Aromatoleum aromaticum EbN1: one gene and its partner. The protein of the gene in region 1 interacts with the protein of each later gene in a pairwise test. Links are inferred from orthologs where the notes say so. Each region holds a gene or a part of one and is shown on either strand. Other genes may lie near its edges. The genes, in order: moeA and mobA.

Evidence for each region.
Region 2: the proteins of moeA (region 1) and mobA interact in binary tests that used the Escherichia coli proteins (3 or more experiments, as listed by UniProt). The link is inferred for Aromatoleum aromaticum EbN1 from one-to-one orthologs.

What each region holds. Positions count from the first base shown.
Region 1 is NC_006513.1:625,702-632,991, forward strand. Bases 1,459-4,391 are described here. They hold moeA (molybdopterin molybdotransferase MoeA), read left to right. Parts: upstream 1,459-2,264; coding sequence 2,265-3,518; downstream 3,519-4,391. Other genes in these bases: EBN1_RS02945 (c-type cytochrome), read left to right, coding at 1,459-2,062; rpiA (ribose-5-phosphate isomerase RpiA), read left to right, coding at 3,546-4,208; phoU (phosphate signaling complex protein PhoU), read left to right, coding at 4,290-4,391. Outside these bases: hemB (porphobilinogen synthase), read right to left, coding at 1-429; yihA (ribosome biogenesis GTP-binding protein YihA/YsxC), read right to left, coding at 666-1,316; more of EBN1_RS02945, read left to right, coding at 1,436-1,458; more of phoU, read left to right, coding at 4,392-4,994; EBN1_RS02965 (oxidative damage protection protein), read right to left, coding at 5,077-5,349; EBN1_RS02970 (sensor domain-containing diguanylate cyclase), read right to left, coding at 5,353-7,098; argA (amino-acid N-acetyltransferase), read right to left, coding at 7,142-7,290. UniProt on the Escherichia coli protein: Catalyzes the insertion of molybdate into adenylated molybdopterin with the concomitant release of AMP.
Region 2 is NC_006513.1:1,749,322-1,756,632, forward strand. The notes cover bases 2,428-5,381. They hold mobA (molybdenum cofactor guanylyltransferase MobA), read left to right. Parts: upstream 2,428-3,587; coding sequence 3,588-4,175; downstream 4,176-5,381. Other genes in these bases: EBN1_RS08280 (DUF3305 domain-containing protein), read right to left, coding at 2,428-2,603; EBN1_RS08285 (formate dehydrogenase accessory sulfurtransferase FdhD), read left to right, coding at 2,752-3,591; EBN1_RS08295 (helix-turn-helix transcriptional regulator), read left to right, coding at 4,172-5,080; mobB (molybdopterin-guanine dinucleotide biosynthesis protein B), read right to left, coding at 5,049-5,381. Outside these bases: EBN1_RS08270 (4Fe-4S binding protein), read right to left, coding at 1-1,277; EBN1_RS08275 (DUF3306 domain-containing protein), read right to left, coding at 1,459-2,139; more of EBN1_RS08280, read right to left, coding at 2,136-2,427; more of mobB, read right to left, coding at 5,382-5,576; EBN1_RS08305 (sigma-54-dependent transcriptional regulator), read right to left, coding at 5,590-6,981; zinc metalloprotease HtpX, read right to left, coding at 7,165-7,311. UniProt on the Escherichia coli protein: Transfers a GMP moiety from GTP to Mo-molybdopterin (Mo-MPT) cofactor (Moco or molybdenum cofactor) to form Mo-molybdopterin guanine dinucleotide (Mo-MGD) cofactor.

The DNA of each region.
Region 1 (7,290 bases):
GTCGTCGGCATCGATCAACCCGTCCTGACCGTGGCTGGTATAGGGGTCGAGTGCGACGTCGGTGATCACTCCGAGTTCCGGAAAGCGTGCCTTCAGCGCCTGCACGACCCGCGGCACGAGTCCGTCCGGATTCCACGCCTCTTCCGCGCCGGGCGTCTTGCCCCCGGCCTCGATGACCGGGAACAGCGCCAGCGCCGGCACGCCGAGCGAAACCGCCTCTTCGGCGACGCGCAGCAGGTTGTCGAGCGACACGCGGTTCACCCCCGGCATCGACGGCACCGCTTCGGTGAGGCCCGTCCCTTCGAGCACGAACACCGGATAGATCAGGTCATCCGTGGAAAGCCGGGACTCGCGCATCAGGCGGCGGGAAAAATCGTCGCGGCGCATCCGCCGCATGCGGGTCGCGGGAAAAATTCCGGTAGGGCGCATGGTCAGTCCAGTCAGGTGGAGGCGAAACACCCGGTAACGAAACCGCGGAGGAACTTCGCCGAAAGAGGCTTATCTTATCGTACAGATGGTGACGAGCCATCTCCCGCTTCACCTCCCTGAGCGGGTGCCTTAATCCAGTTAAGGCGTTTGACCCCGGGCTTTATCCCCTTTAGCCCGGGGTTTTTTATTGCCCCGGTGGTTTATCCGCCCAGTTTATCCGCCCACGGCGGGACAGGCTACTTCCCTGCCGCGCGCAACTGGGCGGGGGTAGGAATTGCCGGCAGATCGTCGCTAGGCAGACCGAGCCAGCCAGCCACCTTGTGCTCGACCTCTTCCATGCCGATTTTCTTCAGGCTCGAGAACAGTTGCACGCTGATCTGCGGCCCGAGTGCCGCGACTTCGCGGCGAACGCTGGCGAGCGTGGCCGCAGCCTCGTTGCGCGACAGCTTGTCGCATTTCGTCAACAGCACATGAATCGGCCGCCCTCCGGGCACGAACCAGTCGATCATCTGGCGGTCGAGGGGCGTGAGCGGATGGCGCGAATCCATGATCAGCACCAGTCCGATCAGGTTTTCACGTTTGCGCAGATAGTGCTCGAGCAGCCCCTGCCATTGACGGCGGATGTTTTCCGGCACTTTCGCGTAGCCGTAACCGGGCAGGTCGACGAGCACCGCCCCGCAATCGAGGCGAAAGAAATTGATCAGCTGGGTGCGCCCGGGCGTCTTCGACACGAATGCCAGACGTGTATGATCGGCAAGCGTATTGATGGCGCTCGACTTCCCGGCGTTGGAGCGTCCGGCGAATGCGATTTCCGCGCCCTCCGGAGGAGGCAGAGCCCCTGATTTTGCAATGGAAACTTCGAATCGTGCGTTACGGAAGATCGGCATCTGGGAATCGGCAAGAACAAGGGCGGGGTTAGAGGCGCCCACCTTGCATCGCGCAAAACGGGGTACTTAGTATAGAATAACGCGTTTGTGACGACCGCTCACGGCTTTCTGAGGACACCATGATCAAGCGTTCCCTGCTGCTCCCGCTGCTGCTGGTTGCCGGCGGCCTTCAGGCCCAAGAACCGGCTCCCGATCTTGCAAAGGCGAAAATGACGGCTGAAACCGTCTGCGCCGGCTGCCACGGACCGGATGGCAACAGTCCGATTTCGGCCAATCCAAAGATCGCGGGGCAGCACGAGGAATATCTCTACAAGCAGCTGAGAGCGTTCAAGTCATGGGACGGCAAGCCGCCCGAGCGCGAGAACCCCATCATGGGCGCCATGGTGGCCGGACTCGAAGACGCGGACATGAAAGCGCTCGCGGTCTACTTCGCGTCGCAGAAGCTGCAGCCCGAGAGCGCGAAGAATGCGGAGACGGCACAACAGGGCCAGGACATCTGGCGTGCCGGCATCACCGCGAAAGGCCTGCCGGCCTGCTCGGGCTGTCACGGCCCGACCGGCGCAGGCATGCCGGTCCAGTATCCGCGCATTGCAGGCCAGTTCGCCGAGTACACCGAAGCGCAACTGAAGGCCTTCCGCGACGGCGTACGCAAGAACGATCCGAACCTGATGATGCAGACGATCGCGCTGAAGATGACGGACGCGGAAATCAAGGCGGTCGCGGATTACGTGGCAGGACTGCGTTAAGAACCGAACAGCGGGATCGCAGTTCGTGAACGGGGTGGTTCGGCCACCCTTTTTCTTGCCGGCCCCCGAACCGCCAGCCACGAATGTCCGGGCGCAACTGACGAGCGCCCTCGACCAGAACACGAGTTGCCGCGCAGACGGTCGAGCGTGCAATGATAATCAGCAGTGTGGCGGCGCGCCGCCGCGGCAAGGGATGAGAGTCATGAAACAGAACTCCGGCGCGAAGCCCGCGCCCCGCTCCCCCCACCTGACCACCGCCGAAGCGCGGCGAACGATTCTGGAAAGCCTGGCGCCGATAAGCGGGTGGGAACGCGTGGCGGTCCGCAACGCGCTCGGGCGGATTTTGCTCGAGGACGTGATCGCGCCGTGCAACGTGCCGGCCCACGACAACTCCGCGATGGACGGCTATGCCGTGCGGTTTCGCGATCTCGAGGCCCGGCCCGAAACGGCGCTTGCGGTGGTGGGCACCGCGTTCGCCGGCAAACCGTTTTCGGGCATCGTCGGTGCGGGACAGGCAGTTCGGATCATGACTGGCGCACCGATTCCGCAAGGCGCCGACACCATCGTCGTGCAGGAAATGGCCCGCGCCGCCGACAGCCAGGTGTTCATCCCGCCGGGACAGCAGGCAGGGCAAAACCTGCGCCGTGCGGGCGAGGATCTCGCTCTCGGCAGCGTCGCACTGCCGGCTGGAAAGCGCTGCGGCCCGGCCGAACTCGGGTTGGTCGCTTCGCTCGGCATCGCCGAAGTCACCGTGCGCCGGCGCCTGCGTGTCGCGTTCTTCTCGACCGGCGACGAACTTGCGTCCATCGGCAAGCCGCTCGCACCGGGCGAAGTCTACGACAGCAATCGCTACACACTCTTCGGCGCGCTTTCCCGTCTGGGCTGCGACATGCTCGACATGGGCGTCGTGCCAGACAACCCGACGGCCCTCGAAGCAGCTTTTCGCGGTGCCTCGGCCGATGCGGACGTGATCCTGACCAGCGGCGGCGTGTCGGTCGGCGAGGCCGATTTCATCCGCGAGCTGGTGAATCGCCTCGGCGAGGTCGCGTTCTGGAAAATCGACATCAAGCCGGGCCGCCCGATGGCTTTCGGCCGTATCGGCGATACCTGGCTGTTCGGCCTGCCGGGCAATCCGGTCGCAGTGCTGGTGACTTTTTACCAGTTCGTGCAGGATGCCCTGCTCGTCCTCTCCGGCGTTTCGCCGCTGCCGGAACCCGCGCTGTTCGAAGTTTCGTGCGGAGAAGCGATCCGCAAGCAGGCCGGCCGCCGGGAGTTCCTGCGCGGCCAGCTGGGAACGGTCGACGGCCGGCAGACGGTGCGCCTCGCGGGAGCGCAGGGCTCGGGAGTGCTGCGGTCAATGTCCGAGGCGAACTGCTTCATCGTCCTGCCCGAAGAACGCGGCGACGTGGCAGCCGGAGAACCGGTTATGGTGCAGGTTTTCGACGGACTGATCTGAAGCGACGTTTCACCGGATGGACATTCAATGACCCAGGACGAACTCAAGAAGGCAGCCGCGATCGCGGCACTCGACTACGTCGAAAACGGAATGATCGTCGGCGTCGGCACCGGCTCGACCGTCAATCATTTCATCGACGGTCTGGCCGGCATCAAGGGCCGGATCGCGGGAGCGGTGTCCAGTTCGGAAGCCAGCGCACGCCGCCTGCAGGCCCACGGCATCCCGGTTCTGGATCTGAACGACATCACCGACCTGCCGGTGTACGTGGATGGAGCCGACGAGATCGATGGCGGGTTTTGCATGATCAAGGGCGGAGGCGGCGCGCTGACCCGCGAAAAGATCGTCGCGGCGGTTGCGCGCCGGTTCATCTGCATCTGCGACGCGAGCAAGAAGGTCGCCTGTCTCGGCCGCTTTCCGCTGCCGGTCGAGATCATTCCGATGGCCCGCGCCTACGTCGAACGCGAACTGGTCCGGATCGGCGGTCGGCCCGAACTGCGCGAGGGATTCGTCACCGACAACGGCAACCTGATCGTGGACGTGCACGGCTTGATGATTACCTCACCGCGCGCGCTCGAGACCGAGCTGAACCAGATTGTCGGGGTGGTCACCAATGGCCTGTTCGCGCGCCGCGGCGCGGACGTGCTGCTGCTGGCAACGCTCGCCGGGGTCGAGCGACAGGTTGCAAACTGAGAAGCGCGCGCTCCCGACGCTCACCTGAAACATTCCGGTCATTTTTTGCTGCTAGCCTCCTCGCACACAGGGGATTCCAACATGCCGAGCAAACACACTCTTACTCATTTCGACACCGAACTGGAGTCCATCCGCAAGCGTCTGCTGGAAATGGGCGGCCTCGTCGCACAGCAGCTGAGCCGCGCGATCGAGGCGCTGAGCAGCGGGGACATGGCAACGATCGAAGCGGTCATCGAAGACGACCGACGCGTCAATGAAGAGGAAGTCGCGCTCGACGACGCCTGCATCCTGCTCATTGCACGGCACGGGCCCACAGCGGGCGACCTGCGCATGGTCATGACGATGATCCAGATGATCACCGACCTCGAACGGGTCGGCGACGAAGCGAAGAAAATTGCGAAGGCGGGCAGGCAGATCATCGGCTCCGACGTGGTTTTCGTGCCGAAAGTCGAACTGCGGCACGTCGCGGCGATGGTGATCGACATGCTGCAGCGCGCGCTCGACGCCTTCGCCCGCATGGATCCCTCGTCGTCGGCCGACATCGCCCGCCAGGACAAGGAAGTCGACGCGATCTTCAAAGGCATCATGCGCCAGCTGATCACCTACATGATGGAAGATCCGCGGCTCATCACGCGCGCGCTCGATGTGCTGTTCATCGCCAAATCGATCGAGCGGATCGGGGACCACGCCAAGAACGTGTCGGAATACGTGGTGTATATGGTCAGGGGCCGCGACGTGCGCCACGAAGGGATCGAAGCGCTGGAGCGCGAGTCCAGGGTCCGCTGACGGGGCTGCTGCGGCCGGAAAAGCGAAGGGATGACCCGCAGGTCATCCCTTCGTCGTTCGCACCCGCGGCATGCGCCGGGATTTACTGTGCGGGAGGAACGTAGCCGCCGACCTGGTCCGCACCACCGCCGAAGAAATGCTTTTCCATCTGTTCGGCGAGGTACTTCCGTGCCCGCGCATCCATCAGGTTGAGGCGATTTTCATTGATCAGCATGGTCTGGTACTTCACCCACTGCTGCCAGGCTTCCTTGGACACATTCTCGAAAATGCGCTTGCCCAGCGCGCCCGGCACCGGCGGCAGGTCCAGCCCTTCCGCTTCGCGCCCAAGCTTGATGCAATTGACCATACGGGCCATCGTTCAATCCCCTCTGCAAATGGGTTCATCGGATTCTGAAGACGCCATTCTATCGGATTCGTGCGCTTCACTCCTGGCCAGCGTCCATCTGTTGCGGCCACGATTCTTCGAGCAGTACATCGCCTGATCGGCAATCGCGATGAGCTGTTCCGGGTTGTCCGCGTGCTGCGGGAACAGCGCGATCCCGAGGCTCGCGGTGAGGTTCATGGACCGTCCCTCGAATTCGAAGCGCTGCGTCTCGATGACTTCGAGGATGCGGCGGGCGAGCTCGCACAGATCGCGCTCTTCGGCATCGGGCACCAGCACGCCGAATTCGTCGCCGCCGAGGCGGAAGAACATCTCGTTGCGCCGGATCACGCCCGCGACGGCCCGGGAGAGACCGACGAGCACCGCATCGCCCGCCTGGTGACCGAACTCGTCGTTGATCGGCTTGAAACCGTCGAGGTCGATCGCGATCAGTCCGACACGGACCTGATGGCGGGTCGCTTCGGCCAGCAGGCGATTCAGCTCCTCGTGGAAACGCCGCCGGTTGAAAAGGTTCGTCAGCGGATCGCGCTCGGCCAGTTCCACCATCTTCCGGGCGATCTTTCGCTCTTCGGTGACATCCTCGTAGATCCACACCCGCCCGATCCAGCGCTGGCCCTCGGCCGACTCCACGACCGTGGACACGTCGGTGACGATGCGTCCGTCGCACAGGCCGATCTCGTGCGTTTCGCTGACACCATGCATCTGCAGCACGCCGGCGATGTGTTCGAAATACGCTTCGGGCTGCTCGATCAACGGAGCCACGCGACTTTGCAGCACCACGTCGCGCATCCCGATGAGGTTCTCGTCGGGCTCGAACCCCCAGATGTCGAGCATCGCACGGTTGTAGTAGAGGACCCGGTGGTCGCGGTCCATGAACAGAATGCCGAGGCGGATCACGTTGAGCAGTGCCGAAAGGCGCTGGCGCTCATCGTTGCTGCGGGCCAGATAGCGTTCACGAAGCGCCTGCGCGCGACGCAGCTCGGTCACGGTCTCGAGCAGTTTGTATTCAGTTTCCTTGCGCGCCTGGATGTCCTCCGCCGACATCCGCAAACCTGCCGGATGAGTGGAATCGTCGCCGAGCCGCCGCCAGTGGCATGCGACCCAACAGATGCGCCCGTCGGCACGCATCAGGCGCATCTCGAAATTCGCGGGTGGGCCGCCCTCGGCGACTTTCCGCGCCGTGCGCAAACAATAATTGCGGTCCGACTCATGCACGAGGAACGCGATCGCATCGGGCGCTGCGAGGCATTCGGCAGGCGTGCGGCCGGTGATGCGGTGGATCGACGGGCTGATCCAGACGAGGCGCCCGCCGACATCGAACAGCGCCTCCAGTCCATACACGCCTTCGGCAACCTCCCGCAGCCGCCGCACCTCGTCGGAGACGGCGTCGATACGTGCGAGGGCATCCTGCGGCTGAACCTCCCGTGAAAGCGCGAGCGGAATCGCTGCGTCGGCATCGAGCCGGTCGAGCCGCGCCGCGATCTCGATATTGCCCTGCTCCCTTTCGCGCCCCCGGCGCAGCCTGTCGCAGCGCACGGCTGCCCCAGCCAGCAGGCCGATTACGGCGATCGTGATCACCGCCGCAAGGCGCGCGCCCTCGGCCCCGACATACTTTCCGATTCCGACTGCGAACGCAGCAAGCATCGCGGCGACCATGCCGGCGAGCACCGGAACCAGCTTTGCGCTGCCCTCTTCGCCGCTCAATTCGTCGCCTCCTCGCATACTGCGAGAGACCTCTTTGCGGCAGGCAATACCTCGCGAATGCTCATAGCGGCTTCGTGAACACCTTGGAGCGGCGCTGGTAGTTGTACAGTTCACGCTTCTGCCGCGGCAGGGCGTCCGGCCCGATCTCGCTGAAGCCGCGCTCGCGGAACCAGTGCGCGGTGCGCGTGGTCAGCACGAACAGCCGCTCGA
Region 2 (7,311 bases), 1.1 Mb from region 1 along the record:
GTTTCGAGCGGGATCACCCGCGCTGGCAGGCCCTTGCCGCGGCGCGCGAGCCGGTCGACCAGCGCTCGCCCGGCGCCCGCCGAATGGAACAGCACACACGGCGCTTCGCCGCCGGCGTCGCGATACGCGGCGAGCACGGTCCTGACGCGCAGGCCGAGATCTTCGACGCGCGGATATTGCGACGCCAGCGCGCCGCTCGGGCACACCGTCGAGCAGCTGCCGCAGCCCTGGCACAGGTACGGGTCGACGCGCACGGTGTCGCCGGCGGACGAGATCGCCTCGGCCGCACAGGCTTCGACGCAGTTCGAACAGCCGCGCTTCCTCGAGCGCCCGTGCGCGCACAGCCGCGCATCGAGCGCGACATAGCGCGGCTTTTCGAACTCGCCGACGAATTCGGCGAGCGCCTGCGCCGCAAGAGCCTGCTCGAGCGGATCACGCCCGGGCGCGGCGTAGCCCTGCGGCGGCTCGACGCGCCTGATCAGCGGCGCAGCGGAGAGATCGAGCACGAGGTCGAAGCGGCTTTCGCGCGTCGTGTCGCGGCGCGCAAAGTCGATCGCGCCGACGGTGCCGCACGCTGTCACACAGCTGCGGTGCGAGCGGCAGCGCGACGAATCGACCTGGTAGTCCCAGCCGATCGCCCCCTCGGGACAGGCCCGGATGCAGGCGTTGCAGCGCACGCACAGGTCGAGGTCGACCGGATTGTCCTGCGTCCAGGCGACGTCGAAAGCGCCCAGATGCCCAGCGACGCGCACGTCGCTGCCCGACCAGACGGGATAGCGGCGCTCGACCGGCAATTCGGCGTCCAGCGTTGCGCCGGTCATCAGCACCGCGACTTCGAAACGGGTCTGCAGGCGTTCCGCCCAGCCGAGCGCTGCGCCCGCTTCGCCGATGATCAGCAGCGCGTTGCCGGCCGCGAGCGTGACGCCGGGGACCGGATCGGCCTCGGGCAGCAGCGCCGCGGCGAGCAAGGCGGCCATTTTCGGCGTCGCCGCCGGCGCTTCGACCGACCAGCCGGCGTTCTCGCGCAGGTTCAGGAAATCGATGCGCGACGGGGCGTCCGCGGCAAGCTGCGCGAACAGCGCGGCCTCCTGCGTACAGCCGACCAGCACATCGCCGTCGGCAAGCGCCGCTTCGACCGCGGCGATCTCGCGACGGCACAGTTCATGGTGAACTCGGAGCGGTTTGTCGGCGCCGATCGCACTGGCGAGCGCGGCCGCGTCGAGCGTCGAGCTGCGATTGCAATCGCAGAGTTTTATCTGCCTGCGGCCTGTCGGCATCGTGGAGGTCTTCCGGTGGGGTATTCCACCTAAGCACGAGCGATACCACTGATCACGAAAGAATACGAACCGTAACGGAGCGATTTTCCGCGGCGAAAGACTCGAACCGGACGCTCTGGCGACAATTTGTCCTTCGCGCCCCAAAGTGTCGCACCCGAGAACGCTCGTGCGCCTTTCGGTTTCAGCGATCGGGGCGGGCGTTGCCGGTATCCTCGTCGGCCGTTGCGGTAGTGCAGCTCGCATCCGGAGGCCCGTCGGCGGATAGCGGATCGTCGGCAGAAACAGCCGGGGCGGGGTCTGCTCCGGTTTCGAGCTCGGCATCGACCACAACACCCGCTCCGGCACCCGGGTCGGGCTCCGCAGCACCTGGGCCGGGGATCGGCTCGACCGGCGCGGCGGTCCGCCCGTCCTCTTCCTGCTCGTCGCCGAAAAAATTCCGGAACTGCCGCAGTCGTTTCATCACGTCCGGCGGAATCGGGTCGGCAACGGAATAGTCGGCGATATACGTATCGAGGCCGTCCATGCGATTGAAGTGAGGATCGCTGAAGAGCTTGCGCAATGCCGCGCGGCGCAGCGGCTCGCCGACTTCCTTCTTCAGGAAGGCGGTGAAATCGGCGTCGAGGTCGAGCGTGTCGATCGGCGGCAGCGACGGGACGGCGCCCGGATCGACTGGCGCGTCGGCGCCGCGCGCTGCTCCCGCATCGAGCTCGCCGGCTTCGGCATGAGGACTGCCTGGGGCTGGCGTTGAGGCTTCCTCGCCCGGTGCGGTCTGATCAGGTGCGCCTGCGGCCGACGCCGTCCCGCTGTCGCCGCGGCGCTTGAGCCGCGACCAGCGTTCGAGAAAGCGCGCCGGCGTCGTCATGGCCGTTCGCGATCCTGTGCGAGCGGATCATTGCGCCGGATCTTCTTGCGCGGCGCGGGCTCGTAGTGGCGGTTCACGAACGCCCCGACCCAATCGGCAATCTCGCGCGACATCGGCACGCCATCGACCTGCTCGCCAGAGTCGAGCAGCCGCGCCGCTTCGCCGTAGCTCGCAGTGACCGTTGCCGGCCGCGCGACGCCGCCTTCCATGCGCCACATGACGAACACTTTCGGCACCGGAGAACTGAGATTGAGGAAATAGTTGGCGGCTTCGTCGCGGAACAGTTCGAGCGCGAAGCCGCCGACGCGGAACTGGTCGCAGTCGGTTTCGGCGACGATCTGCCGCATCGCCGGCTGCGTATCATCGAAAGCCGGCACGACGCCGACGGCTTCCCAGGCCTCGTCGGCCCAGCGGTTGTCGAGGCGGCGGCGCTCGATGATCACGGCGATCGGAAAGCGATCCATGGCCTTACTCCGGCGTGGCGGGATGGCGCACAGCATACGTGAGTCGCGGCGCACGGAAAATCGACACGGCGCGATCGCGATTCCCGCTTGCGGCGGGACGCCGCGTTGAGACTAGAATGGGACTTTCCCGTACGACCTTGCGCCTTCGATGAGCAGTTCCCCCGCCAAAGCCACGCGTCGTCCCGTCCTCAGCCACGCCAGCCGGCCGCTGACGGTCACGATCTCGGCCCGCAACGAGGCCGGCGACGTCGTGCCGACGCCGATCGCCGGCGAATACCCGTTGACGCTGTATGTCGACCGCCGCGAGATCGTCACGCTGATGACGCTCGGCGCCGCGCCCGAAGCGCTTGCGATCGGCTGGCTGCGCAACCAGCGGCTCGTCGACAGCCTCGACGACATCGCCTCGGTGCAGGTCGACTGGGAAACCGACGCAGTCGCGGTGATGACGCGCTCCGGGATCAAGGATGCCGATGAACGCCTCGGCAGCCGCACGGTGACGACCGGCTGCGGCCAGGGGACGGTATTCGGCGGACTGATGGACGAAATCGACACGATCCGCCTGCCGGCCGAGCGCAGGCTGTCGCAGGCAACGCTTTACGCGCTGATGGAAGCGGTGCGCCACCACGAGTCGGTCTACAAGCAGGCCGGCGCAGTGCACGGCTGCGCGCTCGCGGCGGGCGAAGACGACAGCTGCGGGATCCTGATGTTCGTCGAGGACGTCGGCCGTCACAACGCAGTCGATGCGATCGCCGGCCGGATGTGGCTCGAAGAGCTCGACGGCAGCGACAAGATCTTCTACACGACCGGGCGGCTGACGTCGGAGATGGTCATCAAGACCGCGCAGATGGGCATCCCGTTTCTCGTCTCGCGCTCGGGCCTCACCCAGATGGGCTGGGAGATCGCGCAGCGCATCGGCCTGACGATGATCGGCCGCGCCCAGGGCCGCCATTACCTGCTGTTCACCGGCGAGGAGCGCTTCACGCGATGAGCGCGCCACACGAGAAAATCACTGGCGTCGTGCTCGCGGGCGGTCAGGGCCGGCGCATGGGCGGCGTCGACAAGGGACTCGTCGCGCTGCGCGGCCGCCCGATGGTCGATTGGGTGCTCGAACGGCTGCGCCCGCAGGTCGACGAGCTGATCATCAACGCGAACCAGAACGCGGAAATCTACGCAACCTTCGGTCACCCGGTGTTTGGCGACGACATCGGCGGCTTCGTCGGCCCGCTCGCCGGGCTGCACGCGGGGCTCGCGCGCGCGCAGCATCCGCTCGTCGCCACCGCCCCGTGCGATTCGCCGTTCCTGTCGACCGACCTCGTCGCGCGGCTGCACGCGGGGCTCACCGACGCGGATGCCGAGCTCGCCGTCGCGCGCACTTTCGACCAGCCCCACCCGGTGTTCTGCCTGTGCCGGCGCGACCTGCTGGCACATCTGGAAAGCTATCTCGCCGGCGGCGGCCGCAAGGTCGACGCGTGGTATGCAACGCTGAAAGTGGTCGAAGTGCGCTTCGACGACGAGGAAGACGCGTTTCGCAACATCAACACGCGGGGCGAGCTGCAAAGCTTCGACCAATGAGCGCGACCGACAGCGGCGCGGGCTTCGAAAGCCCGTGCCTGACGGCGAAGCAGGCTGCGGTCTATCTGCACCTGAACGAGAAGAAACTCTACGAGCTCGCCAACAGCCGCGAGATTCCGGCAGCGCGCATCGGCGGCAAGTGGCTGTTCCCGCGCCAGCTGCTCGACGACTGGCTGCTCGAACAGGCGCACGGAGGCCTGTTCACCGACCGCCTGCTGATCGCCGGCAGCGGCGACCCGCTGCTTGCCGCAGCGGTCGATGCCCTCGCCCCGGACCTCGGCGCACAGGCGCTGGTCGCTTACAGTGCGACCGGGGCAGTGCCCGGCATCGAGCAGCTCGTGCGGCGCCGCGTCGAGCTGAGCCTGCTGCACTGGGGCGACGCGCAGCACAGTGTGGCGCAGCATGCGACGCTGCTGCGCAGCTACCCCGGCCACGCGCGCTGGACGCTCGTGCGCGTCGCGTTGCGCGAACAGGGCGTGCTGTTGCGCCCGCGCTTCGCGGGCCAGCCGCTCGAAAAGCTCGCGGGGCAGGAAGTGCGCTGGGCGATGCGCCGGGCAGGATCGGGCTCGCAACATTTCCTCGCCTCGGCGCTGACGGACTGCGGCATTCGCGTTGAAGACTGCAGCGCGGTCACAATTGCGCGCAGCGAACGGGACGCAGTGGCGCTGCTCGCGCGCGACGACGCCGATTGCGCTCCCGGCAGCCGCGCCGCCGCGACGGAAGCCGGGCTCGCGTTCCTCGCGCTCGGCTGGGCAGCGCTCGACGTCGCGTTACCCAGGGAAGTGTTTTTCCGCCACCTGTTCCAGCAGCTGCTCGCGAGGCTCGGCGCGCCGGATCTGCGCCATCTCGCCGCGCGGCTCGGCGGCTACGACCTCACGCCCCTGGGGCAGGTGCTGCCGCTGTGAAGGCGTTTGTGAAAGCGTAAGCGACGATGAAATCGGCGACGGCCTGCGGATCGTTGAGGTCGAGGCGCGGCAGGGAAGTGTCGACATCGGCATCAGTGGCGATCGCGACGATGTGCGGATCGTGCGGAAACAGCAGCGGTTCGCCGACTTCGGCGCGATAGACCTCGATCTTCGGCACCACGGCGTGCTTGAAACCCTCGACGAGCACGAGGTCGCAGTCGGAAAGCTTGCCGAGCAGCGCGTCGAGCGGCAGCTCCGGCTCGTCGCGCAGCTCGCGCATCAGCGACCAGCGCCGCGCCGAACTCACGAGCACTTCGCGGCAGCCGGCGCGGCGGTGGCGCCACGAGTCCTTGCCGACGTGGTCGGTGTCGAAGCGGTGATGCGCGTGCTTGATCAGCGACACCGCGAGCCCGCGCGCATCGAGCACGGCGATGACGCGCTCGATCAGCGACGTCTTGCCGCTGCCGGACCAGCCGGCGAATCCGATCACTTTCATCCGCGCGGTCCTTTCAGGTCAGCGATTCGTCCCATTCGGCGCACTTGCGTTCCAGCGTCTTGCGCGAAACGCCGAGCCGGCGCGCCGCTTCGGACTTGTTGCCGCCGCACGCTTCGAGCATGTGCAGGATATGGCGCTTCTCGACTTCGCCGAGCGACAGCTCAGTACCGACCAGCAACGCATCGCCGCGCAGGTTCGGCGCCTCCGGCGGAAATGCGCCGAGGATCAGCGAACGTTCGACGAAGTTGCGCAATTCGCGCACGTTGCCCGGCCAACGGTAATGCGCCAGCCGCGCGAGCAGGGCCTCGGGGATTGCGAGCGCGGGTACCGCGAGCTGCATCGTCAGCAGGTTCATGAAGTGATGCAGCAGGTCCGGAATGTCTTCGGCGCGTTCGCGCAGCGGCGGGATCAGGATGTCGACGACCGCGAGACGGAAATACAGGTCCTCGCGGAAGCGGCCCGCAGCGACCTCGGTGGCGAGGTCGCGGTTGGACGCGGCGATGATGCGCACATCGACCGGCACCTCCCGCTCCGACCCGACCGGCCGCAGGCGGCGCTCCTCGAGCACGCGCAGCAGCCGCGTCTGCAGCGCCAGCGGCAGCTCGCCGATCTCGTCGAGGAACAGCGTGCCGCCGTGGGCATAATGGAACAGGCCGTTGCGGCTCTCGGTCGCGCCGGTAAAAGCTCCCCGGATGTGGCCGAAAAGCTCGCTCTCGATCAGCTCCGACGCGATCGCGGCGCAATTCACGGGCACGAATGGCCGTCGCGCGCGCGGGCTCATCTCGTGCAGCGCGCGTGCCGCCACTTCCTTGCCGGTGCCGGATTCGCCGAGCAGCAGCACCGTGCTCGAGGTCTGCGCGACGCGGTGCAGCACTTCACGCAGCTGCTGCATCGCATCCGAACGACCCACCAGGCCGTTGCTGACTTCGCCGCCCAGGCCGGCAAGCTCGCGTCGCAGCACGAAGTTCTCGCGGGCGAGGTGAGCGCGCTGAAAGCAGTTCCTGACCGAATTGAGGATCTGGTCGACGCGGAACGGTTTGAGGATGAAATCCGAAGCGCCGCCGCGCAGCGCGGCGATCGCGGTATCGAGGTCGGCTTCAGCGGCGACGAGGATCGCGTCGCCGCTGAAGCCGTGTTCGCGCAATTCGTGCAGCCACGCGAGGCCCGATTTGCCCGGCAGCGCGATGTCGAGGATCAGCAGGTCGAAATGCAGCCGCGCCATCAGGCGCGCCGCCTGCTCGGCGTCGCGCGCGATCTCCACGAGCCCGCAGCGCGGACGCAGCGCCCGTTCGAGGAAGCTGCGCGTGTCCTCCTCGTCATCGACGACGAGGATCGAATGGGCCTGCCAGTTGAATTCCGCGGCTCTCGCCGGTTCGAGCGCCGGCTCGGCGTGGTCGCGCTGCATCCTCCCTCCCGGTAGCAGGCGGCCGCCGAATGCGGCGGCCTCTACCCTTTTATGAGTAACGGATGATACTCGACGATGCGGGACAGGCGACGCGTCCGGACGATCCGCCGCCGGTCGGACACACGGAATCCGGGAGATCCGTTGTCATGGGGAGCCGCTGATCGAGCGCCGTGGCAAACCCGCTCAGGCGCGGACCATGCTACGCAGTCGCGCGATGCGCTCCTGGGTCGACGGGTGCGTCGAGAACAGGCCGCGCAGGCCGCCGCCGGACAACGGATTGACAATCATCATCTGCGCGGTTTCGGGGTGCGCCTCGGCGGCGTGCATCGG